Regions from separate parts of the Enterobacter sp. fkY84-1 genome, predicted to be linked through region 1. Evidence: predicted binding sites of a transcription regulator. Region 1 holds the regulator's gene; each other region holds the start of a gene.
What was found. The regulator PurR, encoded in region 1, represses purine synthesis genes. The targets are predictions, from matches to a motif close to CANGCAAACGTTTGCNTG.

Region 1 (7,841 bases):
CTAACGAAACAGGATCGTAGATTGAAAAATGGTATTAACTTTCTGGCTTTTTATGGATTAGAATCGACGGGCTTTGTAAATCACACGCGGGTATTATTGATGACCTGCATTTATCAGGGGACTGCCCAGTGGCGCGGATAACTAAAATCTCGATCACGCTCTGTGCTTTACTGTTTACTTCACTCACCTTCACGCCAGTGGCAAACGCCTCTCAGCAGGCGCGGCATTCTGCTGTACAAAAAAACCATCTGGTGAAAGCCACAGAACGTAAGAAAAAAACCACCGCTAAGAACGACAAGAAAAAGACAACCACACAGACTAAAAAAACCGCTTCCAGCAAGACGAAAACCACCTCTTCCCGCACTGCCCACACCGCCAAAAGTAAAGCTTCGCAAACCGCCGCTAACCTCGTGACTGAAAAATGCATCGCGCGTAAAGGCCATAAGGCGAAATGCACCAAGGTCACAAAAATAGCGGAAGTGCATAAAGTGCGCGTCCAGAAAGCGCAAAAAACCGCAATGAACAAGCTGATGGGGCAGATTGGCAAACCGTATCACTGGGGCGGGACTTCGCCACGTACCGGTTTTGACTGCAGCGGCCTCGTCTATTACGCCTATAAAGATCTGGTCAAGTTCCGCATTCCGCGCACCGCCAACGAGATGTACCACCTGCGCGACGCGTCCCCGGTCAACCGAGGAGAGCTGGAGAACGGCGATCTGGTCTTCTTCCGCACGCAGGGTCGCGGGACGGCTGACCACGTTGGCGTCTATGTCGGCAACGGAAAATTCATCCAGTCACCGCGTAGTGGCCAGGATATTCAGATCACCTCGCTCAGTGAAGACTACTGGGTGCGCCATTACGTCGGCGCGCGTCGCGTGATGACGCCGAAAACCATTCGCTAACCCCTACCCTGCCACACCCGTGGCAGGGTAAGTTCCTCTTTTGCATACTCTTTCAATTTGCTATCCTGTCCTTGTTGTCTGTGTGGTTATTGGCAACACAAAATACAATAAGGAGAGAAGCAATGTCGTTCGAATTACCTGCACTACCGTATGCAAAAGACGCCCTGGCCCCGCACATTTCTGCGGAAACCCTGGAATATCACTACGGCAAGCATCACCAGACGTACGTCACCAACCTCAATAACCTGATCAAGGGCACCGATTTTGAAGGCAAAACGCTGGAAGAGATCGTGCGCAGTTCTGAGGGTGGCGTATTCAACAACGCCGCTCAGGTGTGGAACCACACCTTCTACTGGCACTGCCTGGCGCCAAACGCCGGTGGCGAACCTGTCGGTGAACTGGCTACCGCCATCAACGCCGCCTTTGGCAGCTTCGCGGAATTCAAAGCGAAGTTCACCGATGCCGCCATCAAGAACTTCGGTTCAGGCTGGACGTGGCTGGTGAAAGAGGCGGATGGCAAACTGGCTATCGTGTCTACCTCTAACGCAGGCACCCCGCTGACCACCAGCGCGAAGCCGCTGATGACCGTGGACGTATGGGAACACGCTTACTACATCGATTACCGCAACGCGCGCCCTAACTACCTGGAGCACTTCTGGGCACTGGTTAACTGGGACTTTGTGGCGAAGAACTTCGCCGCGTAAGAGACACGCAGAAGGGCTCGCCCTTCTGCGTTTTTGGTTTATTCCGCAGCGCAGGCTGCTTCTGGCTGTTTACGACCCGACATCATCACCAGCAGCAGACCGAGCGCGGCAATAATCGCCCCCATCACCGGCACAAAACTGTACCCCAGCCCACCGGAAATCACGGCCCCACCGGCCGCCGCACCGAGCGCATTGCCCAGGTTAAAGGCGCCAATATTGACCGAGGATGAGAGGCCCGGCGCTTCATGCGCGACACGCATCACGCGCATCTGCAGCGGTGGCACCACCGCGAACGTTGCAGCCCCCCAGACAACCATTGCGATCGCGGCACCAAACTCGTTACGCGCCAGCCACGGAATGGCGATCATGATAACAATCAGCAGGGTTAAGAAGCCCTTCAGCGTTCCGCTCACGGAACGGTCGGCAAATTTCCCGCCTAGATAGTTGCCAATCGAGAAGCCCACGCCAATCAGCACCAGCATCGCGGTCACAAAGAGAGGCGTTGCGTGGGTGATATCGTGCAACACCGGTGAAATATAGGTGTAGAGGGTAAACATCGCCCCTGCCCCCAGCACGGTGGTCAGCAGCGCGGAGAGCACCTGCGGGCGCATCAGCACCGCCAGCTCCTTACGCACTTCCGGACGTTCTCCGGCGCTGCCCTTTGGCAGGGAGAAGAACAAGGCCACCATCGCGACCACGCCCAGTCCGGCCGTCGCCAGGAAGGACATCCGCCAGCCAATGACCTCGCCCAGCCAGGTTGCCGCAGGAACGCCGCCGATGTTAGCGATGGTCAGGCCCATAAACATGGTGGCTACGGCGCTGGCCTGCTTGTGTTTCGGCACCACGCTTGCCGCCACAACCGACCCCAGCCCAAAGAACGCGCCGTGGTTAAGGCTGGTCAGAATACGCGAAAGCATCAACGTGGTGTAGTCCGGCGAAATGGCCGAAAGCACGTTGCCGAGGGTGAAAATCGCCATCAGGAAAATCAGCGCATTGCGGCGCGCGCGGTGTGAAAGAAGAAGCGTCATCAGCGGCGCCCCCACCATCACGCCAATGGCGTAGGCGCTGATTAACATGCCGGCCGCAGGGATCGAGACGTCCACGCCGCGGGCGATAACGGGCAGTAACCCCATCGGGGAAAATTCAGTGGTGCCAATCCCAAAAGCGCCAATCGCCAGGGCCAGCAGGGGAAAATTGATTTTCATGCGTCAACTCCGGATGCCGTGTCATGTGGTGACACAGAACAAAGAAGCGGAAAGCATGACATCAATCACAAAAAATGAGAAGTTAACAAAATGGCAAAAGATTTTTGCCTTAGGAGTAACAATCGGGGGGAGCGGGAGGGAGAAGGCTCTCCCTCCGCGTAAATCAGTGCAGCGCGGCCGTCAGACCCGCCGCGACAATCAGAGCCAGCACAACCACGGTGGTGAACAGCGAAAACTTCAGATCGGAACTCATCAATTTTTCTCCTTTTAATCCCCCCACGAAAAGTGAGCCTGCTCATTTTTGCATAATTTACGTCAAAAATCTTCCTGGATTTAGGCTGATAAACACTTTACCTCTTCCCCTTTTCATCAAGATAGGACAAAATTCCACGCTAAATTTATTAGCGTACCGGCCATTGACCCCCTCCTGACGTCCCGTGTCGTTTTCCCGGCGTGCCGCAATTCAAGATTGCGTGATAAGGGTGAGAGAAGGCAAACGTTTACCTTCAAGTTTTTCAGGAGTTTAGGATATGGTCTGGAGTGACATTTAATGGCAACAATTAAAGACGTAGCAAAACGCGCAAACGTTTCCACTACAACCGTATCACATGTAATTAACAAAACCCGCTTTGTGGCGGAAGAGACGCGCAACGCCGTCTGGGCAGCAATCAAAGAGCTGCACTATTCGCCAAGTGCGGTTGCGCGCAGCCTCAAGGTTAATCACACCAAATCCATTGGATTGCTGGCGACCAGCAGTGAAGCGGCCTATTTTGCCGAGATCATAGAAGCGGTAGAGAAGAACTGCTTCCAGAAAGGCTATACCCTGATTCTGGGCAACGCGTGGAACAGCATAGAAAAACAGCGCGCCTACCTGTCGATGATGGCGCAAAAGCGCGTCGATGGCCTGCTGGTCATGTGTTCCGAGTACCCGGAATCCGTGCTGTCGATGCTGGAAGAGTATCGCCATATCCCCATGGTGGTCATGGACTGGGGTGAAGCGCGCGCGGACTTCACCGACTCCGTCATCGACAACGCCTTCGAAGGCGGTTACATGGCGGGTCGTTACCTGATCGAACGCGGTCACCGCGAGATTGGCGTGATCCCCGGTCCGCTGGAGCGTAACACCGGCGCGGGCCGTCTGGCCGGTTTTATGAAAGCGATGGAAGAAGCGCTCATCACCGTGCCGGAAAACTGGATCGTGCAGGGCGACTTTGAGCCGGAATCAGGCTACCGCGCGATGCAGCAGATCGTTTCCCAGCAGCACCGCCCGACCGCCGTTTTCTGCGGTGGTGACATCATGGCCATGGGCGCACTCTGCGCCGCCGATGAGCTGGGTCTGCGCGTACCGCAGGATATTTCCGTGATCGGGTATGACAACGTGCGTAACGCGCGCTTTTTCACCCCGGCGCTGACAACCATTCACCAGCCAAAAGATTCGCTGGGCGAAACGGCCTTCAATATGCTGTTGGACAGGATCGTCAACAAGCGCGAAGAGTCGCAGTCCATTGAAGTTCACCCGCGCCTGATTGAACGCCGTTCCGTTGCGGACGGTCCGTTCCGCGACTACCGTCGTTAATCCCTTGACGGGGCCAGCTACGCTGGCTCCCGTAACCATTCCCGGTTTAGGGTTTCGCTGTCCCCCAGATAATCCAGCAGCCAGGCCATGGCGGGCGAGACATCATTTTGTTGCCAGGTCAGGCAGCAGGCCGCGTCCGGGAAAGGATTCTCCAGCGTCAGTTCAACCCATTCTCCGGTATCGATGCGCGGACGCGCAAAATGAGCGGGCACCATCGCGACGCACAGCCCGGCGCTGAGGCACGTCGCCGATGATTCCCAGTCAGGAGCCACCACCCGCCGCTGGTTATCCAGAAGCCAGGTGATACGCTTGGGCAATGAACGGGACGTATCCTCCAGCACCAGCGACGGCCAGTTGCGCAGCGTATCGTCGCTCAGCGGACCTTCCATCGCTGCCAGAGGATGATCGCTGGCCACCACGCATTTCCAGCTCAGCATACCCATGTCGCGAAAGGCGTAACGTCCCCCGACCGGGATCGCCTGCGTCGCGCCAATCGCCATCTCCGCCCTGCCGTCCGCCAGCGCATCCCAGACGCCGTTGAACACCTCCTGCGAGACCCGTAGCTCGACGTCAGAGAAATGACGATAGAAATCCACGATCATTTGTCGGGTGCGTTCCGGCTTCACGATGTTATCTACCGCGATGGCGAGATGCCCCCGCCAGCCGTTGGCGATCTGCTGACACTGTTCGCGGGTGATCTGCATTTTTTTGATAACAGAACGCCCTTCTTTCAAAAACCATGCTCCGGCGGGCGTTAATTCCACGTCGCGATGCCGCCGTTCAAACAGCGGAACCGCCAGCCACTCCTCAAGCTGACGCACCGTGTAGCTGATGGCCGAAGGGACGCGGTGCAACTCCTGCGCTGCACCGCTAAAGCTGCCGTTACGCGCAACAGCATCGACCACTTCAAGCGAATAATCTGACCACATTTTCTGCCTGCAAAAAATTTGAATGCACCCGCCAAATATTAGCGTTTCACAAGCCGCTTTGCACTCCCTACACTCTGCGCCAACGTACACCTGCCTCCTCAGGAGAATAAAAGAATGCAACCCAGGAAAGGATTTTTAGTCTGGCTCGGCGGCTTAAGCGTGCTGGGCTTTTTGGCCACCGACATGTACCTGCCCGCGTTTGCCGCGATGCAGGAAGACCTGCAAACCCCTGCCGCGGCCATCAGCGCCAGCCTGAGCCTGTTCCTTGCCGGTTTTGCTTTCGCCCAACTGCTCTGGGGACCCCTCTCGGATCGCTTCGGCCGTAAACCGGTACTGCTGCTGGGTCTGGCCATTTTTGCCGTGGGCTGCCTGGGGATGCTGTGGGTGCGCGATGCTACCTGGCTGCTGGTACTGCGCTTCGTTCAGGCCGTGGGCGTCTGTGCCGCGGCGGTGACCTGGCAGGCGCTGGTGACCGACTACTACCCGGCTAACCGCACAAACCGTATTTTCGCCACCATTATGCCGCTGGTGGGCCTCTCCCCTGCCCTGGCTCCGCTGCTGGGCAGCTGGATCCTCGCGCACTTTGACTGGCAGGCCATTTTTGCCACGCTGTTTGCCATCACGCTGGTGCTGATGCTGCCGGCGTTTGCCCTTAAGCCCGCGCATAAAAAAGAGGCGCATGCCGACGCGACGCCGATTACCTTCACCTCCCTTCTGAGCGCCAAAGCGTATCGCGGGAATGTCCTGATTTATGCCGCCTGTTCGGCCAGCTTCTTCGCGTGGCTCACCGGCTCGCCGTTTATTCTGCACGATATGGGCTACAGCCCGGCGGCCATCGGTCTGAGCTATGTTCCGCAGACCATCGCGTTCCTGGTGGGCGGGTACGGCTGCCGCGCGGCGCTGCAAAAATGGGAAGGTCAGCAGATGCTGCCATGGCTGCTGGTGCTCTATGCGCTGAGCGTCATCGGTACCTGGGCCGTCGGGTTTATTCCGGGCGCGGGTCTGGCTGAAATTTTGGTCCCCTTCTGCGTGATGGCCGTGGCAAACGGAGCGATTTATCCGATCGTGGTGGCACAAGCGTTACGTCCGTTCCCGCAGGCGACTGGCCGCGCCGCCGCGCTGCAAAATACCCTGCAGCTGGGTCTGTGCTTCCTCGCAAGTCTGGTGGTCTCGGCGCTGATTGCCACGCCGCTGTTGACCACCACCAGCGTGATGCTGTTCACCGTAGCGCTGGCGGTATTGGGTTTCCGCATGCAGGCGTCCGCGCAGCGCGAGCAGGATAACGGCGCGCAGGTGGAAACTTCGCATGCCTGATTGCGCCTGAAATCATGTTACATTTCAGTGATTAGGTTGCTAACAATTTTCTATTGAATCACCAAATTTTGAGGCCTATACTAAATTTGGTTCGATTAAATACGATAAATATTAAGTGTTAACGGGAGCCGGAGTGCTCCCGTTTTACCATGGAAGGCATTTCGGCAAGGGTTATCTCCCTTCCTCTGTTCTACGTCGGATACTAGCCTCGCGGTATTTACCGTGAGATTTCTCACAAACCAAAAAAAGCGTCTACGCTGTTTGAAGGTTCTGATCACATCAGGGTGATGGAGAAGCTATGAGTTCATCGTGTATAGAAGAAGTCAGCGTTCCGGACGACAACTGGTCCCGGATCGTCAGTGAACTGTTAGGTCGAGCAGGCATCACTATCAACGGATCTTCGCCATCCGATCCCCAGGTAAAACATCCCGACTTTTTTAAACGCGTGTTGCGGGAAGGATCGTTAGGCCTGGGAGAAAGTTATATGGACGGCTGGTGGGAGTGCGAACGTCTGGATATCTTTTTTGCCAGCGTGTTGCGCGCCGGTCTGGAAAATCAACTCCCCCGCAATCTGAAAGACACCCTGCGTGTCGCCTCTGCCCGACTGTTTAACTTGCAAAGTAAAAAACGCGCCTGGATCGTCGGCAAAGAACATTACGATCTCGGCAACGACCTGTTCAGCCGCATGCTGGACCCTTTCATGCAATACTCTTGCGCCTACTGGAAAGACGCGTCGACGCTTGAGGAAGCACAGCAGGCCAAGCTGCGCCTGATCAGCGAGAAGCTGCAGCTACAGCCCGGCATGCGCGTGCTGGATATCGGCTGCGGCTGGGGCGGGCTGGCGTATTTTATGGCGAAGCACTACGGCGTCAGCGTGGTCGGCGTGACGATCTCAGCGGAACAGCAAAAAATGGCGCGGGAGCGCTGTCAGGGTCTTGATGTGGATATCCGGCTGCAGGACTACCGTGACCTGAACGAGCAGTTCGACCGGATCGTTTCCGTCGGCATGTTCGAGCACGTGGGGCCAAAAAACTACGACACCTACTTTGAGGTGGTGGATCGTAATTTGAAACAGGACGGCCTCTTCCTGCTGCACACCATCGGCTCTAAGCGGACCGATAACAACGTTGACCCGTGGATCAATAAATACATCTTTCCGAATGGTTGTTTACCGTCCGTTCGCCAGATTGCCAACGCCAGTGAATCCCATT
Region 2 (7,841 bases), 1.3 Mb from region 1:
GCACTGGAGGCCTGAGATGCAGATCCTGTTGGCTAACCCGCGCGGCTTTTGCGCCGGTGTAGACCGCGCTATCAGCATTGTTGAAAACGCGCTGGAGATTTACGGCGCGCCGATTTATGTGCGTCACGAAGTGGTGCATAACCGCTACGTGGTCGACAGCCTGCGCGATCGCGGTGCCATCTTTATCGAGCAGATCAGCGAAGTGCCTGACGGTGCGATCCTGATTTTCTCCGCGCACGGCGTCTCTCAGGCGGTCCGTAACGAAGCGAAAAGTCGCGATCTGACCGTCTTCGATGCCACCTGCCCATTGGTGACCAAGGTGCATATGGAAGTGGCGCGCGCCAGCCGTCGTGGTGAAGAGTCGATTCTGATTGGCCATGCCGGGCATCCGGAAGTCGAAGGCACCATGGGCCAGTACAGCAACCCGGAAGGGGGTATGTATCTGGTTGAGTCGCCTGAAGATGTGTTAACGCTGAACGTGAAAAACGAAGCGCGTCTGTCGTTTATGACCCAGACCACGCTCTCCGTCGACGATACCTCTGACGTGATTGACGCCCTGCGTCAGCGCTTCCCGAAAATCGTCGGGCCGCGCAAGGATGACATCTGCTACGCCACCACCAATCGTCAGGAAGCGGTGCGCGCGCTGGCTGAACAGGCGGACGTGGTGCTGGTGGTCGGCTCCAAAAACTCGTCTAACTCCAACCGTCTGGCTGAACTGGCACAGCGAATGGGCAAAGCGGCGTTCCTGATCGACGATGCCACGGATATTCAGGAAGCGTGGGTTAAAGACGCGGCCTGCGTTGGCGTGACGGCCGGGGCGTCCGCGCCGGATATTCTGGTACAAAACGTCATTTCCCGTCTGCAGGAGCTGGGCGGCGGCGAAGCGGTGCCGCTGGAAGGACGTGAAGAGAACATTGTTTTCGAAGTGCCGAAAGAACTGCGCATCGACGCCCGCGAAGTCGAATAGTCCCTTTTCTGATGAAGGCCAGCACCTCCTGTGCTGGCCTTTTTTTTACCCGTTACTTTATCGTGACGACAAAATCATGTCTTTTACTGATATTTAAGTCGGTTTCACGTTAAATTCTAATTATTGGTGTTTTCAGTTGGCAGTGCTCAGAAAGGCTGGTTAATCTGAAAACGGTTTACATCATTTTAACGTAAGAGAATAACTATGCATGATGCACAGATCCGTGTCGCCATTGCGGGCGCGGGTGGACGTATGGGCCGTCAGCTGATTCAGGCGGCACTTCAGATGGATGGCGTAGCACTTGGCGCGGCGCTGGAGCGTGACGGTTCATCACTTCTGGGGACCGATGCTGGTGAGCTGGCGGGCGCGGGAAAGACCGGCGTAACCGTACAAAGCAGCCTGGATGCGGTTAAAGAGGACTTCGATGTCTTCATCGATTTTACCCGCCCGGAAGGGACGCTCGCGCATCTGGCATTTTGCCGCCAGCACGGCAAGGGGATGGTGATCGGCACCACCGGTTTTGACGATGCGGGCAAGCAGGCTATCCAGGATGCATCCAAAGAGATTGCGATCGTCTTCGCCGCAAACTTTAGCGTGGGCGTTAACGTCATGCTGAAGCTGCTGGAGAAGGCCGCGAAGGTGATGGGCAACTACACCGATATTGAGATTGTTGAAGCTCACCACCGCTATAAGGTTGATGCGCCATCCGGCACGGCGCTGGCGATGGGCGAAGCGATTGCTCATGCACTTGATAAAGATTTAAAAGACTGTGCGGTCTATGCCCGCGAAGGCCACACCGGGGAGCGCGTGCCAGGCACCATTGGTTTCGCAACCGTCCGGGCGGGTGACATCGTCGGCGAACATACCGCGATGTTCGCCGATATTGGCGAGCGCGTCGAAATTACGCATAAAGCGTCCAGCCGAATGACGTTTGCCAATGGTGCCGTTCGATCCGCTTTGTGGTTGAAAGAGAAGAAAAATGGTCTTTTTGATATGAGAGATGTGCTGGATCTCAACAATTTGTAAGTATTATTACCCATCGTGATGTGGTTATTGCAGTCGTAATTACTTGATTGCATAGGGCAATAATTTATTGCCCTTTTATTTTATCTGTTTCGTGATTACTTTGTTCACTTATCCTTGAAAGTATAGCTGTTCCTCTTGATTCTCGTTACAGAAATGTAAATTTTGACCATTTGGTCCACTTTTTGATGCTGCGTCGACTCATTTTTCATTAAACCCGGCGCGCAAGCGTTTTCCGTAGTGATTTACCTGATCTTTTTGTCGCTTAAGCTTCACTCACCTCGTCAGATACGCAAAAGACTAAACAAAATGTCGGTTTTAAGTTGACTTTTACCCACCAAATCTCCAGAATGCCGCCGTTTGCCAAAAATCCGCTGGCAACACATTTGCATTGATCCATGACATGGTTATGAATTAATATGCAAATAAAGTGAGTGAATATTCTCTGGAGGGTGTTTTGATTAAGTCAGCGCTATTGGTTCTGGAAGACGGAACCCAGTTTATCGGTCGGGCCATAGGGGCAACGGGTTCGGCGGTTGGGGAAGTCGTTTTCAATACTTCAATGACCGGTTATCAAGAAATCCTCACTGATCCTTCCTATTCTCGCCAAATCGTTACTCTTACTTATCCTCATATCGGCAATGTCGGCACCAATGCGGCTGACGAAGAATCTTCTCAGGTACATGCGCAAGGCCTTGTCATTCGTGACCTGCCGCTGATTGCCAGCAACTTCCGCAACACTGAAGATCTCTCTTCTTACCTGAAGCGCCATAACATCGTGGCGATTGCCGATATCGATACCCGTAAGTTAACGCGTCTGCTGCGCGAGAAGGGTGCACAGAACGGCTGCATCATCGCAGGTGATAACCTCGATGCGACGCTGGCGCTGGAAAAAGCGAAAGCTTTCCCGGGCCTGAACGGCATGGACCTGGCGAAAGAAGTGACTACCGCTGAAGCCTACAGCTGGACTCAGGGTAGCTGGACGCTGGAAGGCGACCTGCCGGAAGCGAAAAAAGAGAGCGAGCTGCCGTTCCACGTGGTGGCCTACGATTTTGGCGCCAAACGCAACATCCTGCGCATGCTGGTTGACCGCGGCTGCCGCCTGACGGTGGTGCCTGCACAAACGTCTGCCGAAGACGTGTTGAAGATGAATCCGGACGGTATTTTCCTGTCCAACGGCCCTGGCGACCCGGCGCCGTGCGATTATGCCATCGCTGCCATCAAGTCCTTCCTGGAAACCGATATCCCGGTATTCGGCATCTGCCTCGGCCATCAGCTGCTGGCGCTGGCGAGCGGTGCGAACACCGTCAAGATGAAGTTCGGCCACCACGGTGGTAACCACCCGGTGAAAGATATCGATAACAACACGGTGATGATCACCGCGCAAAACCACGGCTTCGCCGTGGATGAAGCCTCAATGCCGGCTAACCTGCGCGTGACCCATAAGTCGCTGTTCGATGGCACCCTGCAGGGGATTCATCGTACCGATAAGCCAGCGTTCAGCTTCCAGGGCCACCCGGAAGCGAGCCCGGGCCCGCACGACGCCGCGCCGCTGTTCGATCACTTCATCGAACTTATCGAGCAATACCGTAAGACCGCTAAATAATCAGGAGCCGAGAAGACAATGCCAAAACGTACAGACATAAAAAGCATCCTGATCCTTGGCGCTGGCCCGATCGTCATCGGCCAGGCCTGCGAATTCGACTACTCCGGCGCGCAGGCGTGTAAAGCCCTGCGTGAAGAGGGTTACCGCGTTATCCTGGTGAACTCTAACCCGGCGACCATCATGACCGACCCGGAAATGGCTGATGCAACCTACATCGAGCCGATTCACTGGGAAGTGGTGCGTAAAATCATCGAAAAAGAGCGCCCGGACGCGGTGCTGCCAACCATGGGCGGCCAGACGGCGCTGAACTGCGCGCTGGAGCTGGAGCGTCAGGGCGTACTGGCCGAATTCGGCGTCACCATGATTGGTGCCACCGCCGACGCGATTGATAAAGCCGAAGACCGTCGCCGCTTCGACGTGGCGATGAAGAAAATCGGCCTCGACACCGCGCGCTCCGGTATCGCACACAACATGGAAGAAGCGCTGGCCGTTGCGGCTGAAGTGGGCTATCCGTGCATCATCCGTCCATCGTTCACCATGGGCGGCACCGGCGGCGGTATTGCCTACAACCGCGAAGAGTTCGAAGAAATTTGCGAACGCGGTCTGGATCTTTCCCCAACCAAAGAGCTGCTGATTGATGAATCGCTGATTGGCTGGAAAGAGTACGAGATGGAAGTGGTGCGTGATAAAAACGACAACTGCATCATCGTCTGCTCCATCGAAAACTTCGATGCGATGGGTATCCACACCGGCGACTCCATCACCGTTGCGCCAGCCCAGACGCTGACCGACAAAGAGTATCAAATCATGCGTAACGCCTCGATGGCGGTACTGCGTGAAATCGGCGTGGAAACCGGCGGTTCTAACGTACAGTTCTCCGTAAACCCGAAAACCGGCCGTCTGATTGTTATCGAAATGAACCCGCGCGTGTCCCGTTCCTCCGCGCTGGCCTCTAAAGCGACCGGCTTCCCGATTGCGAAAGTGGCGGCGAAACTGGCGGTGGGTTATACCCTCGACGAGCTGATGAACGACATCACCGGTGGCCGTACCCCTGCGTCCTTCGAGCCGTCCATCGACTACGTTGTGACCAAAATTCCACGCTTCAACTTCGAGAAATTTGCCGGCGCCAACGACCGTCTGACCACCCAGATGAAATCCGTCGGTGAAGTGATGGCGATTGGCCGCACGCAGCAGGAATCCCTGCAGAAAGCGCTGCGTGGCCTCGAAGTGGGCGCGACCGGCTTTGACCCGAAAGTGAGCCTGGACGACCCTGAAGCGCTGACCAAAATCCGCCGCGAGCTGAAAGACGCGGGTGCGGAGCGCATCTGGTACATCGCCGACGCCTTCCGTGCCGGCCTGTCCGTCGACGGCGTGTTCAACCTGACCAACATCGACCGCTGGTTCCTGGTACAGATTGAAGAGCTGGTGCGTCTGGAAGAGAAAGTGGCAGAGCTGGGCATCAACGGCCTGGACGCAGACTTCCTGCGCATGCTGAAGCGTAAAGGCTTCGCCGACGCGCGTCTGGCTAAACTGGCGGGCGTGCGCGAAGCGGAAATCCGCAAGCTGCGCGACCAGTATGACCTGCACCCGGTGTACAAGCGCGTCGACACCTGTGCGGCAGAGTTTTCTACCGACACCGCGTACATGTACTCCACCTATGAAGACGAGTGCGAAGCGAATCCGTCAGTTGACCGCGACAAGATTATGGTGCTGGGCGGCGGTCCAAACCGTATCGGCCAGGGCATCGAGTTCGACTACTGCTGCGTACACGCCTCGCTGGCGCTGCGTGAAGACGGTTACGAGACCATCATGGTCAACTGTAACCCGGAAACCGTCTCCACCGACTACGACACCTCTGACCGCCTCTACTTCGAGCCGGTGACGCTGGAAGACGTGCTGGAAATCGTGCGCATCGAGAAGCCAAAAGGCGTTATCGTGCAGTACGGTGGCCAGACTCCGCTGAAGCTGGCGCGCGCGCTGGAAGCGGCAGGCGTACCGGTTATCGGTACCAGCCCGGATGCGATTGACCGCGCGGAAGACCGCGAGCGTTTCCAGCAGGCGGTTGACCGTCTGAAGCTGAAACAGCCGGCGAACGCCACGGTGACGGCCATCGAACAGGCCGTAGAGAAGGCGAAAGAGATTGGCTACCCGCTGGTGGTGCGTCCTTCCTACGTCCTGGGCGGCCGCGCGATGGAAATCGTCTACGACGAAGCCGACCTGCGTCGCTACTTCCAGACGGCGGTGAGCGTCTCCAACGATGCACCAGTGCTGCTCGACCGCTTCCTCGACGATGCGGTAGAAGTGGACGTTGACGCCATCTGCGACGGCGAAATGGTGCTGATTGGCGGCATCATGGAGCATATCGAGCAGGCGGGCGTGCACTCCGGCGACTCCGCCTGTTCTCTGCCAGCGTACACCCTGAGCCAGGAGATTCAGGACGTGATGCGCCAGCAGGTGCAGAAGCTGGCCTTCGAGCTGCAGGTTCGCGGCCTGATGAACGTCCAGTTCGCGGTGAAAGATAACGAAGTCTACCTGATTGAAGTCAACCCGCGTGCGGCACGTACCGTACCGTTCGTCTCTAAAGCCACCGGTATTCCGCTGGCGAAAGTGGCGGCGCGCGTGATGGCAGGCCAGACGCTGGCACAGCAGGGCGTGACCAAAGAGATCATTCCACCGTACTACTCGGTGAAAGAAGTGGTGCTGCCGTTCAACAAATTCCCGGGCGTTGACCCGCTGTTAGGGCCAGAAATGCGCTCAACCGGGGAAGTGATGGGCGTGGGTCGCACCTTCGCAGAAGCGTTTGCCAAGGCGCAGCTGGGCAGCAGCTCTACCATGAGAAAATCGGGCCGTGCGCTGCTCTCCGTTCGCGAAGGCGATAAAGAGCGCGTGGTTGACCTGGCAGCCAAGCTGCTGAAGCAGGGCTTTGAGCTGGACGCGACCCACGGTACGGCAATTGTGCTGGGCGAAGCGGGTATCAACCCGCGTCTGGTGAACAAGGTGCATGAAGGTCGTCCGCACATTCAGGATCGTATCAAGAATGGCGAATATACCTACATCATCAACACCACCGCAGGACGCCAGGCGATCGAAGACTCCAAGCTGATTCGCCGCAGCGCGCTGCAGTACAAAGTGCATTACGACACCACCCTGAACGGCGGTTTCGCAACGGCCATGGCGCTAAACGCGGATGCCACCGAGAAGGTGATTTCGGTTCAGGAAATGCACGCGCAGATTAGCAAGTAATCTGTGTAGGCCCGGCAAGCGGTAGCGCCGCCGGGCAAATGGCGGGTGGCGCTTCGCTTACCCGCCCTACTTTTTTCTTTATCTATCTTCAGAACCTTCTGGTTTTTCATCCTCTTTCAGTCAGTTAGCCTAAAATTGTTAGGTCGATAACGAAATTCAACTGAGAGCAGGGGAAAACACCATGCAAAATAAATTACTGATCGCCACCCTTCTTGCCTCCACTGCAACGTTTACCGTCGCGGGCTGTTCCTCTAACCAGGCAGTGAAAACCACCGATGGCAAAACCATTGTCACCGACGGAAAACCACAGGTCGATGACGATACCGGTCTGGTGTCGTATAAAAATGCGGAAACGGGTCAGACCGAGCAGATCAACCGCGATCAGGTGAAATCAATGGGCGAGCTGGATAACTAATAAAAAAAGCCGTGGCGTTTGCCACGGCTTTTAGTCTTTCAGGAACGATTACCAGCGGTGGTTCAGCAGGATATGACCGCCATAAGCAGCATAGCTGTTCTCACCCCACTCGCCGCTGGCGCGCAGGGAGAGCGTCGTGGTTTCGTTCAGGTTGCCGGTGACGCCCAACTCTAACTGACCGCGATCTTCCGGCGTATCGTTGCTGACGGTCTCGCCGTTAAACGCCAGATCGTTCTGACCTGCGCCTTTCAGCCAGTTCACGGCAACGTACGGCTGCCAGGCTTTCACGTCTTTCTGTTCGAAGTAGCTTGATTTGACGCCCAGACGACCAAACAGACCGTCGTTGTCCAGCGTGGTAATCCGCACGCCGTCGCGATCGGTATGGTTTTCCTGATCCAGATAGCTGTAGATAACCTGCGCCTGAGGTTCGATTTTCCAGGTGCGCTCATTTTCTGAATCAATCACCCATGCATGGCCCACTTCGACGGATGCCGCGAAGCCCTCACTGTCGTAATCTTCATCATTACGGTTGCTGGTCACTTTATTGTTGTACCAGCTATAGGCGGCCCAGGTATCAACGTAGCTGC
Region 3 (7,841 bases), 1.9 Mb from region 1:
TTGGTGGACTAACGCCGCGCTGGCGGTGGTCAGCGTGGCGATGTTCTTCGTGCCGATGCACGCCACCGTGGTGATGTTCGCCTTTATCTTCGTCATTGGCGTGCTGCACCAGCTGGTGACGCCGATCCAGTGGGTCATGATGTCCGATACCGTCGACTACGGTGAATGGACCAACGGCAAGCGCCTGACCGGCATCAGCTTTGCAGGCACGCTGTTCGTGCTGAAGCTCGGTCTGGCGCTGGGCGGGGCGATGATCGGCTGGATGCTGGCTGGCGGCGGCTACGACGCGGCGGCCAAAACTCAGAACAGCGCGACCATCAGCATCATTATCGGCCTGTTTACCCTGGCCCCGGCGGTCTGCTATGTGCTGAGCGCCATCATCGCCAAACGCTACTACACGCTGAAAACCCCCTTCCTGACCAAAATCCTGGGCGAGCTGGCGCGGGGCGCACGCCGCAATCAGCAGGAGTTTGAAAACCTGTCGGTCAGCAAAGAATTGCAGAACTAAGAGGACGAAAGCATGAAAATCAGTGATGGAAACTGGCTTATTCAACCGGGCCTGAACGTGACCTATCCGGTTCAGGTGTTCGACGTGGAGCAGCAGGGGAATGACCTGGTGGTGTTTGTTGCGCCGCGTGACGTGCGTGAACGCACCTGGCAGCTCGACACGTTGATGTTCACGGTGCGCCTGTTTGCCCCGCAGGAAGGGATTGTCGGGGTGCGCATTGAGCACTTCCAGGGCGCGCTGAATAACGGCCCGCACTATCCGCTGAACGTTCTGAAAGACGTGAAGGTAGAGATTGAAAACAACGCCGATTTTGCCGAGTTGAAAAGCGGCAGCGTCAGCGTGCGCGTCACCAAAGGCGAGTTCTGGGCGCTGGATTTCCTGCGCAACGGCCAGCGCATTACCGGCAGCCAGCTGAAAAACAACGGCTACGTGCAGGACAGCAATACCCACCGCAATTACGTTTTTGAGCGACTGGATCTGGGCGTGGGGGAAACGGTCTACGGTCTGGGCGAGCGCTTTACCGCCCTGGTGCGCAACGGCCAGACGGTCGAGACCTGGAACCGCGACGGCGGCACCAGCACCGAGCAGTCCTATAAAAATATCCCGTTCTACCTGACCAACCGCGGCTACGGCGTGCTGGTGAATCACCCGGAAAATGTCTCGTTCGAAGTGGGATCTGAGAAAGTCTCTAAGGTGCAGTTCAGCGTTGAAGGCGAATATCTCGAGTACTTCGTGATCGACGGCCCGACGCCGAAAGAAGTGCTGAACCGCTATACCCGCTTCACCGGGCGTCCGGCGCTGCCGCCTGCCTGGTCGTTCGGCCTGTGGCTCACCACCTCGTTCACCACCAACTACGACGAAGCGACGGTCAACAGCTTTATCGACGGCATGGCCGAACGGGACCTGCCGCTGCACGTGTTCCACTTTGACTGCTTCTGGATGAAGGCCTTCCAGTGGTGCGATTTCGAGTGGGATCCGGTGACCTTCCCGGACCCTGAAGGCATGATCCGCCGCCTGAAGGAGAAAGGGCTGAAGGTCTGCGTGTGGATCAACCCGTACATCGGCCAGAAATCCCCGATCTTCCGGGAGCTGAAAGCGAGGGGCTACTTGCTCAAGCGCCCGGACGGCTCCCTGTGGCAGTGGGACAAATGGCAGCCGGGGCTGGCGATTTACGACTTCACCAACCCGGATGCGTGCCGGTGGTATGCCGACAAGCTGAAAGGGCTGGTGGACATCGGCGTCGACTGCTTTAAGACCGATTTCGGCGAGCGCATCCCGACCGACGTCCAGTGGTTCGACGGTTCCGATCCGCAGAAGATGCACAACCATTACGCCTACATCTACAACGAGCTGGTGTGGAACGTGCTGAAAGAGACGGTGGGTGAAGAAGAGGCGGTGCTGTTTGCCCGCTCGGCATCCGTCGGGGCGCAACAGTTCCCGGTTCACTGGGGCGGCGACTGCTACGCCAACTATGAGTCGATGGCCGAAAGCCTGCGCGGTGGGCTGTCGATTGGCCTGTCCGGCTTCGGGTTCTGGAGCCACGATATCGGCGGGTTCGAAAACACCGCCCCGGCGCACGTCTACAAGCGCTGGTGCGCGTTCGGGCTGTTCTCCAGCCACAGCCGCCTGCACGGCAGCAAATCCTACCGCGTGCCGTGGGCGTACGATGATGAGTCCTGCGACGTGGTGCGCCACTTCACCCAGCTGAAGTGTCAGCTGATGCCGTACCTGTACCGTCAGGCGGCGCTGGCCCGCGAGTTCGGCACGCCGATGCTGCGGGCGATGATGCTGGAATTTCCGGACGATCCGGCGTGTGATTATCTCGACCGTCAGTACATGCTGGGGGATTCGTTAATGGTGGCACCGGTATTCTCCGAGGCGGGTGACGTGCAGTTCTACCTGCCGGAAGGGCGCTGGACGCACCTGTGGCACAACGACGAAATTCAGGGCAGCCGCTGGCATAAGCAGCAGCACGATTTCATGAGCCTGCCGGTCTACGTGCGCGACAACACGCTGCTGGCGCTGGGTAACAATAACCAGAAGCCGAACTACGCGTGGCACGAGGGGGCGGCCTTCCAGCTGTTTAACCTGGACGATGGCGCAACGGCGGTAAGCGAAGTGCCTGCGGCGGACGGTTCTGTGGTGTTTACGCTTAAGGCGTCACGTCAGGGCGACGTCGTGACCTTTAGCGGCGCGGGAGACGCGCAAAACTGGTCGGTATGCTTGCGCAACGTGCAGAAAGTGAGTGGCGTGAAGGGCGGCTCGCACGCGGGTAGCGAGTGGGGCGTGGTGGTGAAAGCCGAGGGGGATGAGGTGGTGGTTCAGCTCTGAGGTGGAAAATGCCCGGTGGCGCTGCGCTTACCGGGCCTACGGTAATTATGCGGTCACCCACAGGGAGAGGGAACCAAAACCTCGTAGGCCGGGTAAGGCGAAGCCGCCACCCGGCTTTTTACTGTGCCGGCGCCATCGCCGACACCACGCCGCCCGTCATCGTCTGCTCTACCTGCTGCTTATCCATATTCACCGCGCTCAGCTTCCCATTCACCGTTGGCTTCAGCGGCGCACTGGCCTGCACGCTGCCGCTGGCGGTGAGCTGAATATTGCCGTCACCTGCAATCGGCAGCGCAGGCCAGCCCCACTGCTGCAGCACGCTGAGCGGAACGCCGCGCCCGTTGAGGCTCACCGTGGTCTGCCGCTGCGGCAGTTGGGAAACGGTCGCCGTGGCTTCCAGAATACCTTTCTCGGTAAATGCGCTCAGGTCGGTAATGTTCACCGTCGCGGCGTTAGCATTCAGCGCCAGCGACGGACGGCGCACGTCCACGCGGTTAAAGGTCGCCGCCGCGCCGTTCAGGGTTGCGCTGCCGCCCCAGACGCCCCACTGGCGATCTTTCACCAGCTGCAGGCTTGCGCCATAACCGTCCAGAGAGGTGATCTGCCACGGGAAGGTGGGATCGATGTCGATCACCAGGTTGCGGCTCAGGCCAAATTTTTGCAGCGTGACGCTGTTCAGCCATTCCGGCAGAGGCGCCATCCACAGCGTTTTCCAGTTCTGCGGCAGGGTATACTCCAGCCCGGCAATGGCGACATCGTCCAGCACCAGCGCTTTACCGTCGCGCAGCCAGTTACCGGACGTGCGCACCATGCCGCCTTCCCAGCGGGAGGTGAACTGGCGCAGCGCCATGCCCTGCGGGGAAAACTCCGCATTCAGGATCGGATCAAAAAGATGCAGCGAGCCGTAGATAAACTCGCTGGCGTTCATCGACAGGCGGCCTTCCTGGCTCTGCCAGTCACCTTTGCTCAGCGTCAGGTTGCGCAGGCTTAAATCGAGGTCGGTCACCGCCCAGTCCGGGCCCTGAAGCCGGGCGTCGGTCACGTCCAGACGACCAATCTGCAGAGAGGGGATAGTGGCCAGCGGTGCGAAGAACGCCGTCAGCGTTTTATCGCTCTGCAGGCGGATCTCGTTCAGGCGCATCGTGTCGATAATCCAGCTCCCGTCGGCGTTGCGCAGGGCCGAGCCGGTGAGCGAGCCCCGGGCCATATCGGCACCAATCGTGTTCAGCACCACTTCCTTGCCGTTAAGCTGGCCCTCGATCAGCACGTTGGTGGCCGGTACGCCGTTGAGGGTCAGCGAGCCTGCGCTCATCTGGATCTGCGCGTGATTACCCAGCACGTTGCCCGCTTCTGGCTGCCATGGGCTGACGCCGCCCGTCACCTTCTGCGCGCTCAGATCCCATTCGGTATTCGGGCTGTTAAAGGCCATATTGTTCAGCTGCAGGCGATCCGCCTGGAAGGGCAGCGGCGCGGTCTGCGGGGAGAGATTCAGCGTGCCGTCGAACAGGGTGATGGTGTCCACGTGCAGCGGATCGGTTATCTGGCGGCTGCTGAGGCCGATATCCACTTTTTTGGCCACCAGCGTGGCGGGTTTACCGTCCCTGCCGAAGGTGACGTTTTCCAGAATGATGTGGGATGGTGACGAAAAGCGGTGGTTCATCTTGTCGAAGCTGAGCTCGTAGTCGGTATTCACCGTTACCCAGCTGCTGACCTGAGTCGCGCCCCAGCGGGTCTGGAGCAGAATATAGAGCGCCAGTATCACAATGAGCAGGGCTACCAGAAGATAGACGAGTAGCTTTCCAATAAATTTCATGGTCTTCCATCCCGCAAAACGCACATAAGGGAGTTATGCACGATTTATGCGCAATCCTCAAGGCGGGAATGGTGTAAATAGATGTCACGGCAGACATTGACTGCCTGCCGTGAAGGGGATCAGTTCTTTTCAGGCGGGAAAACGAGGTTCAGCACGATAGCGGTGATACCGCCCGCAGCAATGCCGGAAGAGAGCAGGTTTTTCACCCAGTCCGGGGCAAACTGCAGGATCAGCGGCTGCTGAGAAACGCCCAGACCGACGGCCAGCGACAGCGCAATAATCATGATTGCGCGGCGGTTCAGCGGCTCGCGGGAGACGATACGCACGCCGGAGGCCGCGATCGTCCCGAACATCACCAGCGTTGCGCCGCCCAGCACCGGCTCAGGGATGTGCTGCACAAAGCCGCTCACCGCCGGGAACAGGCCGAGGACGATCAGCATCAGCGCCACCACGAAGCCGACATAGCGGCTGGCCACGCCGGTCAGCTGGATCACGCCGTTGTTCTGACCGAAGCAGGAGTTCGGGAAGGTATTGAAGACCGCAGAGACAAACGAATTCAGACCGTTCGCCAGCACGCCGCCTTTCAGGCGCTTCATGTACAGCGGGCCGGAAACGGGCTGCTCGGAGACGTCGGAGGTGGCGGTGATATCTCCAATGGTCTCCAGAGAGGTGATCATAAAGACCAGCATCAGCGGCAGGAGCAGGCCCCAGTCAATGCCCAGACCGTAATACAGCGGCGTAGGGACAGCGATCAGCGCGCTGTTGGCTGGCGCGGTGTTCTCCGGCAGCATGCCCAGCGCCCACGCCAGCAGGTAGCCTGCCGCCATGGCGATCACCAGCGAGGCGACGCGCAGGTAGGGGTTACGCTGGCGGTTAAGCAGAATAATGATGGCCAGCACGACGCCCGCCAGCAGCAGGTTTTTTGGCGCGCCGAAGGTGTGGTCGCTCATGGCGGCATAGCCGCCGCCGATGGAGGTGAGGCCCACCTGAATCAGCGACAGGCCGATAATCATCACGACGACGCCGGAAACCAGCGGGGTGATGACGCGGCGAGCCAGGTGCAGAACGCGGGAGATCACCATCTCCGTACAGCTGGCCAGCATCAGGGTGCCGAACAGCGCCGCCATCATGGTTGGAACATCCGCGCCGCCGGTTTTCAGGGCCGTACCGCCCATGATCAGCGGCGCCACAAAGTTAAAGCTGGTGCCCTGAATAGACAGTAAACCCGACCCCACCGGACCCCACGCTTTAATCTGGATAATCGAGGCCACGCCGGAGGCGAAGAGAGACATGCTGATAATGTGCTGCGTGTCCTGCGCCGGTAAACCGAGTGCCTGACAGATCAGCAGCGCCGGGGTGATCACCGCAACAAACATCGCCAGAAGATGCTGGCAGGCGGCGAAAAGCGTCTGCGGCAGCGGCGGGCGGTCTTCAAGGCGGTAAATCAGTTCGCTATTTTGCTTCTGCGCAATCGGTTGCGCATCAGGCGACTCTATGGTGTTAACGGACATCGGCGGCAATCCCACGGTGGAAAAGCGGGCATTTTATCTGACCATTTGGTAAAAGCAAACGATTGCCAGCAAAAAAAGACAAGAAAATCTGCCGCTGTGAGCAGGTTTTCTACATCCGATGAGGAAAAAAAATTACACTTTTTGCGCCGGAAGCTCATGAAGAGCGCAAACCGGCCCAGGATAACGCCGCGTGTGTATGGAACACGCGCAAAAAAGGAGCCTTCTATGATTCATCTCGATACGTTGTCGACCCTTGTTGCCGCAACGCTGGTGTTACTGCTTGGCCGTAAGCTGGTACATAGCGTTTCCCTTCTGAAAAAATACACCATTCCTGAACCTGTCGCTGGCGGCCTGCTGGTGGCGCTGGCCCTGCTGGTGCTCAAAAAAAGCATGGGCTGGGAGATCGATTTTGACATGTCCCTGAAAGACCCGCTGATGCTGGCCTTCTTTGCCACCATCGGCCTGAACGCCAACCTGGCAAGCCTGCGGGCGGGCGGTAAGGTGCTCGGCGTATTTTTGATTGTGGTGGTGGGGCTGCTGCTGATGCAAAACGCCATTGGCATCGGCATGGCGACCTTGCTGGGGCTGGATCCGCTGATGGGGCTGCTGGCGGGGTCGATTACGCTGTCAGGCGGTCACGGTACCGGGGCGGCGTGGAGTAAATTGTTCGTCGAGCGCTACGGTTTTGAAAATGCAACGGAAGTGGCGATGGCCTGTGCCACCTTTGGCCTGGTGCTGGGTGGCCTGATTGGCGGCCCGGTGGCGCGCTATCTGGTGAAGCACTCCACCACGCCGGACGGCAGGCCGGACGACGAGCTGGTACCGACCGCCTTTGAAAAGCCTGAAGTTGGGCGCAGTATTACCTCGCTGGTGCTGATTGAAACCATCGCGATGATCGCCATCTGCCTGACCGTGGGCAAAGTGGTTGCGCAATGGCTGGCGGGCTCAGCGTTTGAGCTGCCAACGTTTGTCTGCGTGCTGTTTATCGGGGTGATCCTGAGCAACGGTCTGGCGCTGATGGGCTTCTACCGCGTGTTTGAACGGGCGGTGTCGGTGCTCGGCAACGTCTGCCTGTCGCTGTTCCTGGCGATGGCGCTAATGAGCCTCAAGCTGTGGGAGCTGGCCTCGCTGGCGCTGCCGATGGTGGCGATTCTGGCGGTGCAAACCCTGTTTATGGCGCTGTACGCCATGTTTGTCACCTGGCGGATGATGGGCAAAAACTATGATGCGGCGGTGCTGGCGGCGGGTCACTGCGGGTTTGGTCTGGGGGCCACCCCAACGGCTATCGCCAACATGCAGGCGATCACCGAACGCTTCGGGCCATCGCACATGGCGTTTCTGGTGGTGCCGATGGTCGGGGCGTTCTTTATTGATATCGTCAACGCGCTGGTGATTAAGCTGTACCTGATGCTGCCGATGTTCGCCTGAAATCAGGCGTTGGAATAGCGTTCGGTTTCCGGCATCCAGCGCTCAATTAACGCTGCCGCCTGCTCGGGGTAGCGTTCATGAATGTGGCGGGCGAGGCGCTGAACCTCGGGGATCATGGCCTGATCGCGCAGCAAATCCGCGACTTTGAATTCCGCATTCCCCGTCTGACGCGTGCCCAGCAGTTCACCGGGGCCGCGGATCTCCAGGTCTTTTTGCGCAATCACAAAACCGTCGTTGCTGTCGCGCAGCA
Region 4 (7,841 bases), 2.3 Mb from region 1:
TCAATTCCGCGCATGGAGAGCGTCGGGCCGTCGAGATCGCTTTCTGCGCTGTGGTTCAGCACCACGTCCAGAATGACCTCAATGCCCGCCGCGTGGAGCGCCTTCACCGCATCGCGGAACTCGTCCCGCGCCTTTTCCGGATGGACGGCATAGCGCGGCTCGAGCGCGAACATCGCCAGCGGGTTATAGCCCCAGTAGTTGCTCAGCCCCAGCCGCTGCAGACGCGGCTCGCTGGCAAAATGGGCGACGGGGAGCAGTTCCAGAGCGGTGATGCCGAGGTGTTTCAGGTAGGCGATCATGGTGGGATGCCCGAGCGCCTTGTAGGTGCCGCGCATCTCTTTGGGGATCGACGGATGCAGGTACGTCAGCCCTTTGACGTGGGCTTCATAAATAACGGTCTTGCCCCACGGCGTCTGCGGCGGGGCATCGTCTTCCCAGTCATAAAGATCGTTCACCACCACGCTTTTTGGCGCGACGGGCGCGCTGTCGCGGTGGTCGGGCTCGCCGTAGCCCACGTGGAAGAGCGGATCATCTTTAAATTCGCCGTCCACGCGATGCGCGCACGGATCAATCAGCAGCTTCGCCGGGTTGAACCAGTGCCCCTGCGCGGGATCCCACGGACCGTGAACGCGAAAGCCATAGTGCATACCGGGCCGTCCTCCGGCCAGGTAGCCGTGCCAGGTATCCCCCGTGCGCGCGGGTAAATCGTAACGGTGCTCGTTACCTTCCCCGTCAAACACGCACAGTTCAACCCGCTCGGCGTGAGCGGAAAAGAGGGTGAAGTTCACCCCTTTTCCGTCAAAATGCGCCCCGAGCGGTTCGGGTTTACCTGCCGTAAGCTGCGTCATTCGCCCTCCCGCATCAGCCAGATGGTGCCAAGCGGCGGCAGCGTCAGGCTCAGGGAGTTGGGTCGCCCGTGGCTTTCAATGGCGTCGCTCTGTACCAGCCCACCGTTACCGGCGTTGCTGCCGTGGTAGTGCATCGAGTCGGTATTCAGAATTTCGCGCCATTTGCCCGGCTGATTAATGCCGAAGCGGTAATGTTCGCGCGGCACCGGCGTAAAGTTGCTGGCGACGATGATCTCGTTACCCGCTTTGTCACGACGCACAAAGACAAACACCGAGCGCTCGTGGTCGTCCACCACCAGCCATTCAAAGCCGTACGGATCGAAGTCGAGCTCGTGCAGCGCTTTGTGGTGGCGATAGGTCAGGTTCAGATCGCGCACCAGACGCTGCACGCCGTGGTGCCAGTTGTCGCCGCCTTCCAGCAGATGCCAGTCGAGGCTGGCGTCGTGGTTCCACTCGCGCCCCTGGGCGAACTCATTGCCCATGAACAGCAGTTTCTTGCCCGGGAAGGCAAACATCCAGCCGTAATAGGCGCGCAGGTTGGCAAACTTCTGCCAGGCGTCGCCCGGCATGCGGTCGAGAATCGATTTTTTACCGTGTACCACCTCATCGTGCGACAGCGGCAGCATGAAGTTTTCGGTGTAGTTGTAGAGCATCCCGAACGTCAGCTTGTCGTGATGATACTTACGGTGAACCGGATCCAGCTTCATGTAGTCGAGCGTGTCGTGCATCCAGCCCAGGTTCCACTTATACCAGAACCCCAGGCCGCCTGATGACGGCGGACGGGAGACGCCCGCAAAGTCGGTTGACTCTTCCGCCATGGTCACGGCACCGTCCACCTGCTCGCCGATAATGCGGTTGGTATTACGCAGGAATTCAATGGCTTCCAGGTTTTCGCGGCCGCCAAACTCGTTCGGGATCCACTCCCCCTCTTTGCGGCTGTAGTCGCGGTAGATCATTGACGCCACCGCATCCACGCGCAGGGCGTCAATGCCAAACCGCTCGATCCAGTACAGGGCATTCCCGACCAGGTAGTTCGACACTTCACGGCGACCGTAGTTGTAAATCAGCGTGTTCCAGTCCTGGTGATAGCCCTCGCGCGGATCGCTATGCTCGTACAGCTTCGTGCCGTCAAACTCTGCCAGCGCAAAATCATCCGCCGGGAAATGGCCCGGCACCCAGTCGAGGATCACGTTCAGCCCGGCGGCGTGCGCGGCATCAATGAAATAGCGGAAGTCGTCGCGGGTGCCGAAGCGGCGGGTCGGCGCATACAGCCCGGTGGGCTGATAGCCCCAGCTGCCGTCGAACGGATGCTCGTTGACCGGCAGCAGCTCAAGGTGGGTAAAGCCCATCCATTTGGCGTATGGCACCAGCTGGTCGGCAAGCTCCCGGTAACTCAGCCAGAAGTTGTTATCGGTATGGCGGCGCCAGGAGCCGAGATGGACTTCATAGACGGATATTGGCGCATCAAAACGGTTGGCCTGTTTACGCTCCTCCGTCTGGACGACCTTCTCCGGCAGGCCGCAGATCAGCGACGCGGTATCCGGGCGCATCTGCGCTTCGAAGGCATACGGGTCGGCTTTAATGCGCAGCTTGCCGTGGGCGTCGATCATCTCGAATTTATAAAGCTGCCCGTGGTGCGCCCCGGGGATAAACAGCTCCCAGATGCCGGTTTCCAGACGCAGGCGCATCGGGTGACGGCGGCCGTCCCAGTAGTTGAACTGGCCGACAACGGAGACGCGCTGGGCATTGGGCGCCCACACGGAGAACCGCGTGCCGGTAATGCCGTCCATGGTATCGGCATGAGCGCCCAGCGTTTCATAAGGACGCAGATGGGTCCCCTCGGAGAGCAGCCAGGCATCCATCTCTTTAAGCAGAGGGCCAAAGCTGTAGGGATCGTCAATCAGGTTCTGCTGGCCGTGCCAGAGAACGGCGAGCTGATAGCGAAAAGGGTTTTTACGACGGGGCATCACGCCCGAGAAGAAGCCACGGGAATCGAGGCATTCAAGGTTACCGACTTTGCGGCCGGTTTTGGGTTCAATCACCCAGACTTCTGTGGCATCCGGCAACAGGGCACGAACCTCCAGACCTGCCTCAGTACGGTGCATCCCAAGCACAGAAAAGGGGTCAGCGAAATGACCCGCAATAAGCGCATTAATCACGTCTCTATCCACACGATCGGACATGGTATTCATCCTGTTTTTATGTCGTCCTTTTTAAGCGCTCCGGGACGACTTTTAATGTGACCTGAACGGGACAGCACAAAAATGTGCATCCATTCTGCTCCGTTCGAACCTCAGGTAAGAAATGACTCTTCCTTAAAGCATAGCCAACGCTCTAAATGACTCCTGATAAAAAATAAGACATACGCGTGTTACTCCATGTAGTACGCAAAAAAAAGGGGTGAAAATCACCCCCGGTATTTAACAAATTATTACGCCAGCTGGCGCAGCATGCGGCGCAGCGGCTCAGCGGCGCCCCACAGGAGCTGGTCACCGACGGTGAACGCGGAGAGATACTCCGGCCCCATGTTCAGCTTACGCAGACGGCCAACCGGCGTGGTCAGCGTGCCGGTCACCGCTGCCGGGGTCAGCTCGCGCATGGTGATATCGCGATCGTTTGGCACCACTTTCGCCCACGGGTTGTGCGCGGCCAGCAGCTCTTCCACGGTCGGAATAGACACATCTTTTTTCAGTTTAATGGTGAAGGCCTGGCTGTGGCAGCGCAGCGCGCCGATACGCACGCACAGACCGTCAACCGGAATGGTGTTCGCGGTATTGAGGATTTTGTTGGTCTCGGCCTGGCCTTTCCACTCTTCGCGGGTCTGGCCGTTATCCAGCTGCTTGTCGATCCACGGGATCAGGCCACCGGCCAGCGGTACGCCAAAGTTATCCACCGGCAGCTCGCCGCTGCGGGTCAGCTCGGTCACTTTACGCTCGATATCGAGAATAGCCGACGCCGGGTTTGCCAGCTCGGTCGCGACGCTCTGGTGCAGCTGGCCCATCTGGGTCAGCAGCTCGCGCATGTGACGCGCGCCGCCGCCGGACGCCGCCTGGTAGGTCGCCACGGAGACCCACTCCACCAGATCCTGCGCGAACAGGCCGCCGAGGGACATCAGCATCAGGCTGACGGTGCAGTTACCGCCAACAAAGGTTTTTACGCCGTTGTTCAGGCCATCGGCGATCACGCCCTGGTTAACCGGGTCGAGAATGATGATGGCATCGTCTTTCATGCGCAGCGAAGAGGCCGCGTCAATCCAGTAGCCCTGCCAGCCGCTTTCACGCAGCTTTGGATAGATTTCGTTGGTATAATCGCCGCCCTGGCAGGTCACAATAATGTCGAGTGCCTTCAGCGCTTCCAGATCGTAAGCATCCTGCAACGTGCCTGTGGTACCACCAAAGGACGGAGCAGCCTGGCCGAGCTGGGAAGTGGAGAAGAAGACCGGGCGGATAGCGTCGAAATCGCGCTCTTCAACCATGCGTTGCATGAGTACAGAGCCGACCATACCGCGCCAGCCGATAAAACCAACGTTTTTCATAGCATTTTTTTCCTGCTGAGGGTGTGTGCTGATTGTGCAAGCCAGTATTGAACTGGGATATGCTTCACATTACAAAATGCTGCCAAAGTCGCAAGCGAAATTAATCGATGATTGCCCGGCAATCAGAAATACAGCTAATTATCATAATAACCTTAGAGAAATTCAGGGATAATTTACATGAGTGAAATCATTTCCGCCGCGGTTTTATTGATCCTGATAATGGATCCCCTGGGTAACCTGCCGATATTCATGTCGGTGTTGAAGCACACCGAGCCGAAGCGCCGCCGGGCGATCATGATCCGCGAGCTGCTCATCGCCCTGCTGGTGATGTTTATCTTCCTGTTTGCGGGTGAAAAAATCCTCGCCTTCCTGAACCTGCGCGCTGAAACCGTGTCGATTTCCGGCGGGATTATTCTGTTCCTGATTGCGATTAAGATGATTTTCCCGAGCGCGGAAGGCAGCAGCAGCGGCCTGCCTGCGGGTGAAGAGCCGTTTATTGTGCCGCTGGCGATCCCGCTCGTCGCGGGGCCAACCATTCTGGCGACGCTGATGCTGCTGTCGCACCAGTATCCGAATCAGATGAGCCATCTGGTCATTGCCCTGCTGATTGCCTGGGGCGGGACGTTCATTATCCTGCTGCAGTCGTCCCTGTTCCTGCGCCTGCTGGGCGAAAAAGGGGTAAACGCGCTGGAGCGCCTGATGGGGCTCATTCTGGTCATGATGGCAACGCAGATGTTCCTGGATGGGATCAGGGCGTGGATGAAGGGATGACGTTCTCCCTCTCCCTGTGGGAGAGGGCATCAGGCGCCGTATTCTTGCCGGGTGGCGGCTTCGCCTTACCCGGCCTACAACGGCTCTAGTCTCGTAGGTCGGGTAAGCGTTAGCGCCACCCGACTTTTTTCACAGTGGCAAGATGCCTTCATTTGTACGCAACCAGCGCGGTGCTTTCAACATACCGCTATACAGCCCAACTAAGCCTTGCAACAAATCTCCAGCCACTCTTTCATCACTCTCTGAAAGTGAACGAGCCAACAGCAACTGCGTTAATAGCGTGCAATAGCTTCCCAACTGATCAACTTCCGGCTCGAAGGCAGGGACGTCCAGAGGCAGGTCATCTACCGTTAAACTCGCTTTTAAATATTCAGGAACAGGTTCAAGCATGGGTGCGGCCTGATACCCTCAACCTCCCCCCAAATAAGTGAGGGCTACCCCTTACGAATCAAATACCGGTACGGCAGCGTTTCCGTCTGCTGCGCCACCAGCTCATGCTCCATAAAGGTACAAAAACCGGGAATGTCGCGCGTGGTGGCAGGGTCGTCGGCAACGATCAGCAGCGTTTCACCGGTCTGCATGTTGCGCACGGTTTTACGTACCATCATTACCGGTTCCGGGCAGCGAAGGCCCTGGGCATCAAGAGTGTGGTCTGGGCTGGAAAACAGGTCGGTCATGATCTTCTCGGTCAGGTAAAAACGGCTGTAGTTTACGCCCCGTTGCGGTCAATGCAAACCAGGTTAACGATTGCGTAAAAACTAACCATTGCAATGTCCCGCCAAAGCAGTATCATGCTGCGGTTTTTATTGGGTTCCCTCACCCCAACGTATAAAAAGGTCACAATATGACGCAGTTTTCTGAATCACAGCGCGTAAAAGCGTTGTTCTGGCTTTCGCTTTTCCATTTGCTGGTGATCACCTCCAGCAACTATCTGGTGCAGCTCCCTATCTCCATCTTTGGTTTTCATACCACCTGGGGCGCGTTCAGTTTTCCGTTTATTTTCCTCGCCACCGATCTGACCGTGCGTATTTTTGGCGCACCGCTGGCTCGCCGCATTATTTTTGCGGTCATGCTCCCGGCGCTGTTCATCTCGTACGGGGTGTCGTCCCTGTTTTATATGGGAAGCTGGCAGGGCTTTGAGGCGTTAACCCACTTCAACCTGTTTGTCGCCCGTATCGCCGCAGCAAGCTTTATGGCCTACGCGCTGGGGCAGATTCTGGACGTGCACGTGTTTAATCGCCTGCGTCAGAATCATCGCTGGTGGATGGCACCCACCGCCTCCACGCTGTTCGGTAACGTGAGCGATACGCTGGCCTTCTTCTTCATCGCCTTCTGGCGTAGCCCGGATGCGTTCATGGCCGAACACTGGATGGAAATCGCGCTGGTGGACTACTGCTTCAAGGTGCTCATCAGCATTGTGTTCTTCCTGCCCATGTACGGCGTGCTGCTGAATATGCTGCTGAAAAGGCTGGCAGATAAATCTGAAATCACGGCATTGCAGGCTGGTTAAGGGTTCGCTTTATCAGTTGTGATAAGATGAGCGAATGAGCCGTTATGGCCGTTTATCGAAAGGAAGAAGTCAATGCGCAATCTGGTTAAATATGTCGGGATTGGCCTGCTGGTTGTGGGTCTTGCAGCCTGTGATAACAGCGACACGAAAACGCCTGCTCAGGGCGCATCCGCAGAAAGCAATGCGACCGGCCAGCCGGTGAATCTGATGGATGGCAAACTCAGCTTCTCTCTGCCAGCCGATATGACTGACCAGAGCGGCAAGCTGGGCACTCAGGCGAATAACATGCACGTTTACTCCGACGCAACCGGGCAGAAAGCGGTCATTGTGATTGTGGGCGACGACACCAGCGAAGATCTGGCGGTCCTGTCCAAACGTCTGGAAGATCAGCAGCGCGGCCGCGACCCGCAGCTGCAGGTCGTGACCAATAAATCCATCGAGCTGAAAGGCCATAAGCTACAGCAGCTGGACAGCATCATCTCTGCGAAAGGCCAGACCGCGTACTCCTCTGTCGTGCTGGGCAAGGTTGATAACAAACTCCTGACCCTGCAGATCACCCTGCCAGCGGAAGATCAGCAGAAAGCGCAGACGGCTGCTGAAAACATCATTAACACCATCGTAATCCAGTAACGTTTCACGATGATGACGTGGCCTCCGGTGCCTGCACCGGGGGCCATTTTTTTAGCCGCCACGTCAGCAGCAATGCCATCATGACCAGACCCGCCGCGGCGAGATAGATCACCGGTACCCCCGCGCGGGCCATTACCAGCCCTGCCAGCGGCCCGGTAATGCCCAACGACATATCCATAAACACCGTATAGGTCGCCAGCGCCGCCCCCTGGTTCTGCTGCGGCACCGCTTTCACCGCGACCACGCCCAGCGCCGGAAAGACCAGTGAAAAACCGGCTCCCGCGAGAAATACGCCCATTTTCGCCATCCAGGGCGCGCTGGCTACGCCGGTCAACAGCAGCCCGACAATCTCTACCGCAAAGCAGATCGTCGCCACGTTCAGCCCGCCCAGACGGTTGATGCCGTTAGGGAAAAGCAGGCGCGCACCAACAAACGCACAGCTGAACAGGGTTAACGCAAAGGCCGCGCCGTCCCAGCCTTTGGCGTCATAGAACAGGGTAATGAAGGTGGCGATGACACCGAAGCCGGTGGTCGCCAGCGCCAGCGC

Region 2: the regulator PurR is predicted to act here: its motif matches at 2,212-2,229, upstream of carA (glutamine-hydrolyzing carbamoyl-phosphate synthase small subunit).
Region 3: the regulator PurR is predicted to act here: its motif matches at 6,215-6,232, upstream of gltS (sodium/glutamate symporter).
Region 4: the regulator PurR is predicted to act here: its motif matches at 5,891-5,908, upstream of tusA (sulfurtransferase TusA).

Annotation. Positions count from the first base shown of each region.
Region 1 is NZ_CP169393.1:1,968,145-1,975,985, reverse strand. It holds gene ACEPLT_RS09425 (C40 family peptidase) at 129-902, shown strand; gene sodB (superoxide dismutase [Fe]) at 1,025-1,606, shown strand; gene ACEPLT_RS09415 (MFS transporter) at 1,645-2,811, opposite strand; gene cydH (cytochrome bd-I oxidase subunit CydH) at 2,975-3,064, opposite strand; gene purR (HTH-type transcriptional repressor PurR) at 3,362-4,387, shown strand; gene punR (DNA-binding transcriptional activator PunR) at 4,405-5,316, opposite strand; gene punC (purine nucleoside transporter PunC) at 5,431-6,630, shown strand; gene cfa (cyclopropane fatty acyl phospholipid synthase) at 6,929-7,841, shown strand, end outside.
Region 2 is NZ_CP169393.1:694,950-702,790, forward strand. It holds gene fkpB (FKBP-type peptidyl-prolyl cis-trans isomerase) at 1-15, shown strand, start outside; gene ispH (4-hydroxy-3-methylbut-2-enyl diphosphate reductase) at 17-967, shown strand; gene dapB (4-hydroxy-tetrahydrodipicolinate reductase) at 1,172-1,993, shown strand; gene carA (glutamine-hydrolyzing carbamoyl-phosphate synthase small subunit) at 2,448-3,596, shown strand; gene carB (carbamoyl-phosphate synthase large subunit) at 3,615-6,839, shown strand; gene ACEPLT_RS03335 (YgdI/YgdR family lipoprotein) at 7,021-7,254, shown strand; partial or broken gene ACEPLT_RS03340 (autotransporter family protein) at 7,303-7,841, opposite strand, start outside.
Region 3 is NZ_CP169393.1:73,485-81,325, forward strand. It holds gene ACEPLT_RS00335 (glycoside-pentoside-hexuronide family transporter) at 1-508, shown strand, start outside; gene yicI (alpha-xylosidase) at 521-2,839, shown strand; gene ACEPLT_RS00345 (AsmA family protein) at 2,958-4,652, opposite strand; gene xanP (xanthine/proton symporter XanP) at 4,772-6,163, opposite strand; gene gltS (sodium/glutamate symporter) at 6,389-7,591, shown strand; gene recG (ATP-dependent DNA helicase RecG) at 7,594-7,841, opposite strand, start outside.
Region 4 is NZ_CP169393.1:4,379,812-4,387,652, forward strand. It holds gene glgX (glycogen debranching protein GlgX) at 1-848, opposite strand, end outside; gene glgB (1,4-alpha-glucan branching enzyme) at 845-3,031, opposite strand; gene asd (aspartate-semialdehyde dehydrogenase) at 3,280-4,383, opposite strand; gene yhgN (NAAT family transporter YhgN) at 4,561-5,154, shown strand; gene ACEPLT_RS21010 (hypothetical protein) at 5,284-5,544, opposite strand; gene tusA (sulfurtransferase TusA) at 5,589-5,831, opposite strand; gene ACEPLT_RS21020 (7-cyano-7-deazaguanine/7-aminomethyl-7-deazaguanine transporter) at 5,999-6,664, shown strand; gene ACEPLT_RS21025 (DcrB family lipoprotein) at 6,737-7,294, shown strand; gene ACEPLT_RS21030 (MFS transporter) at 7,299-7,841, opposite strand, start outside.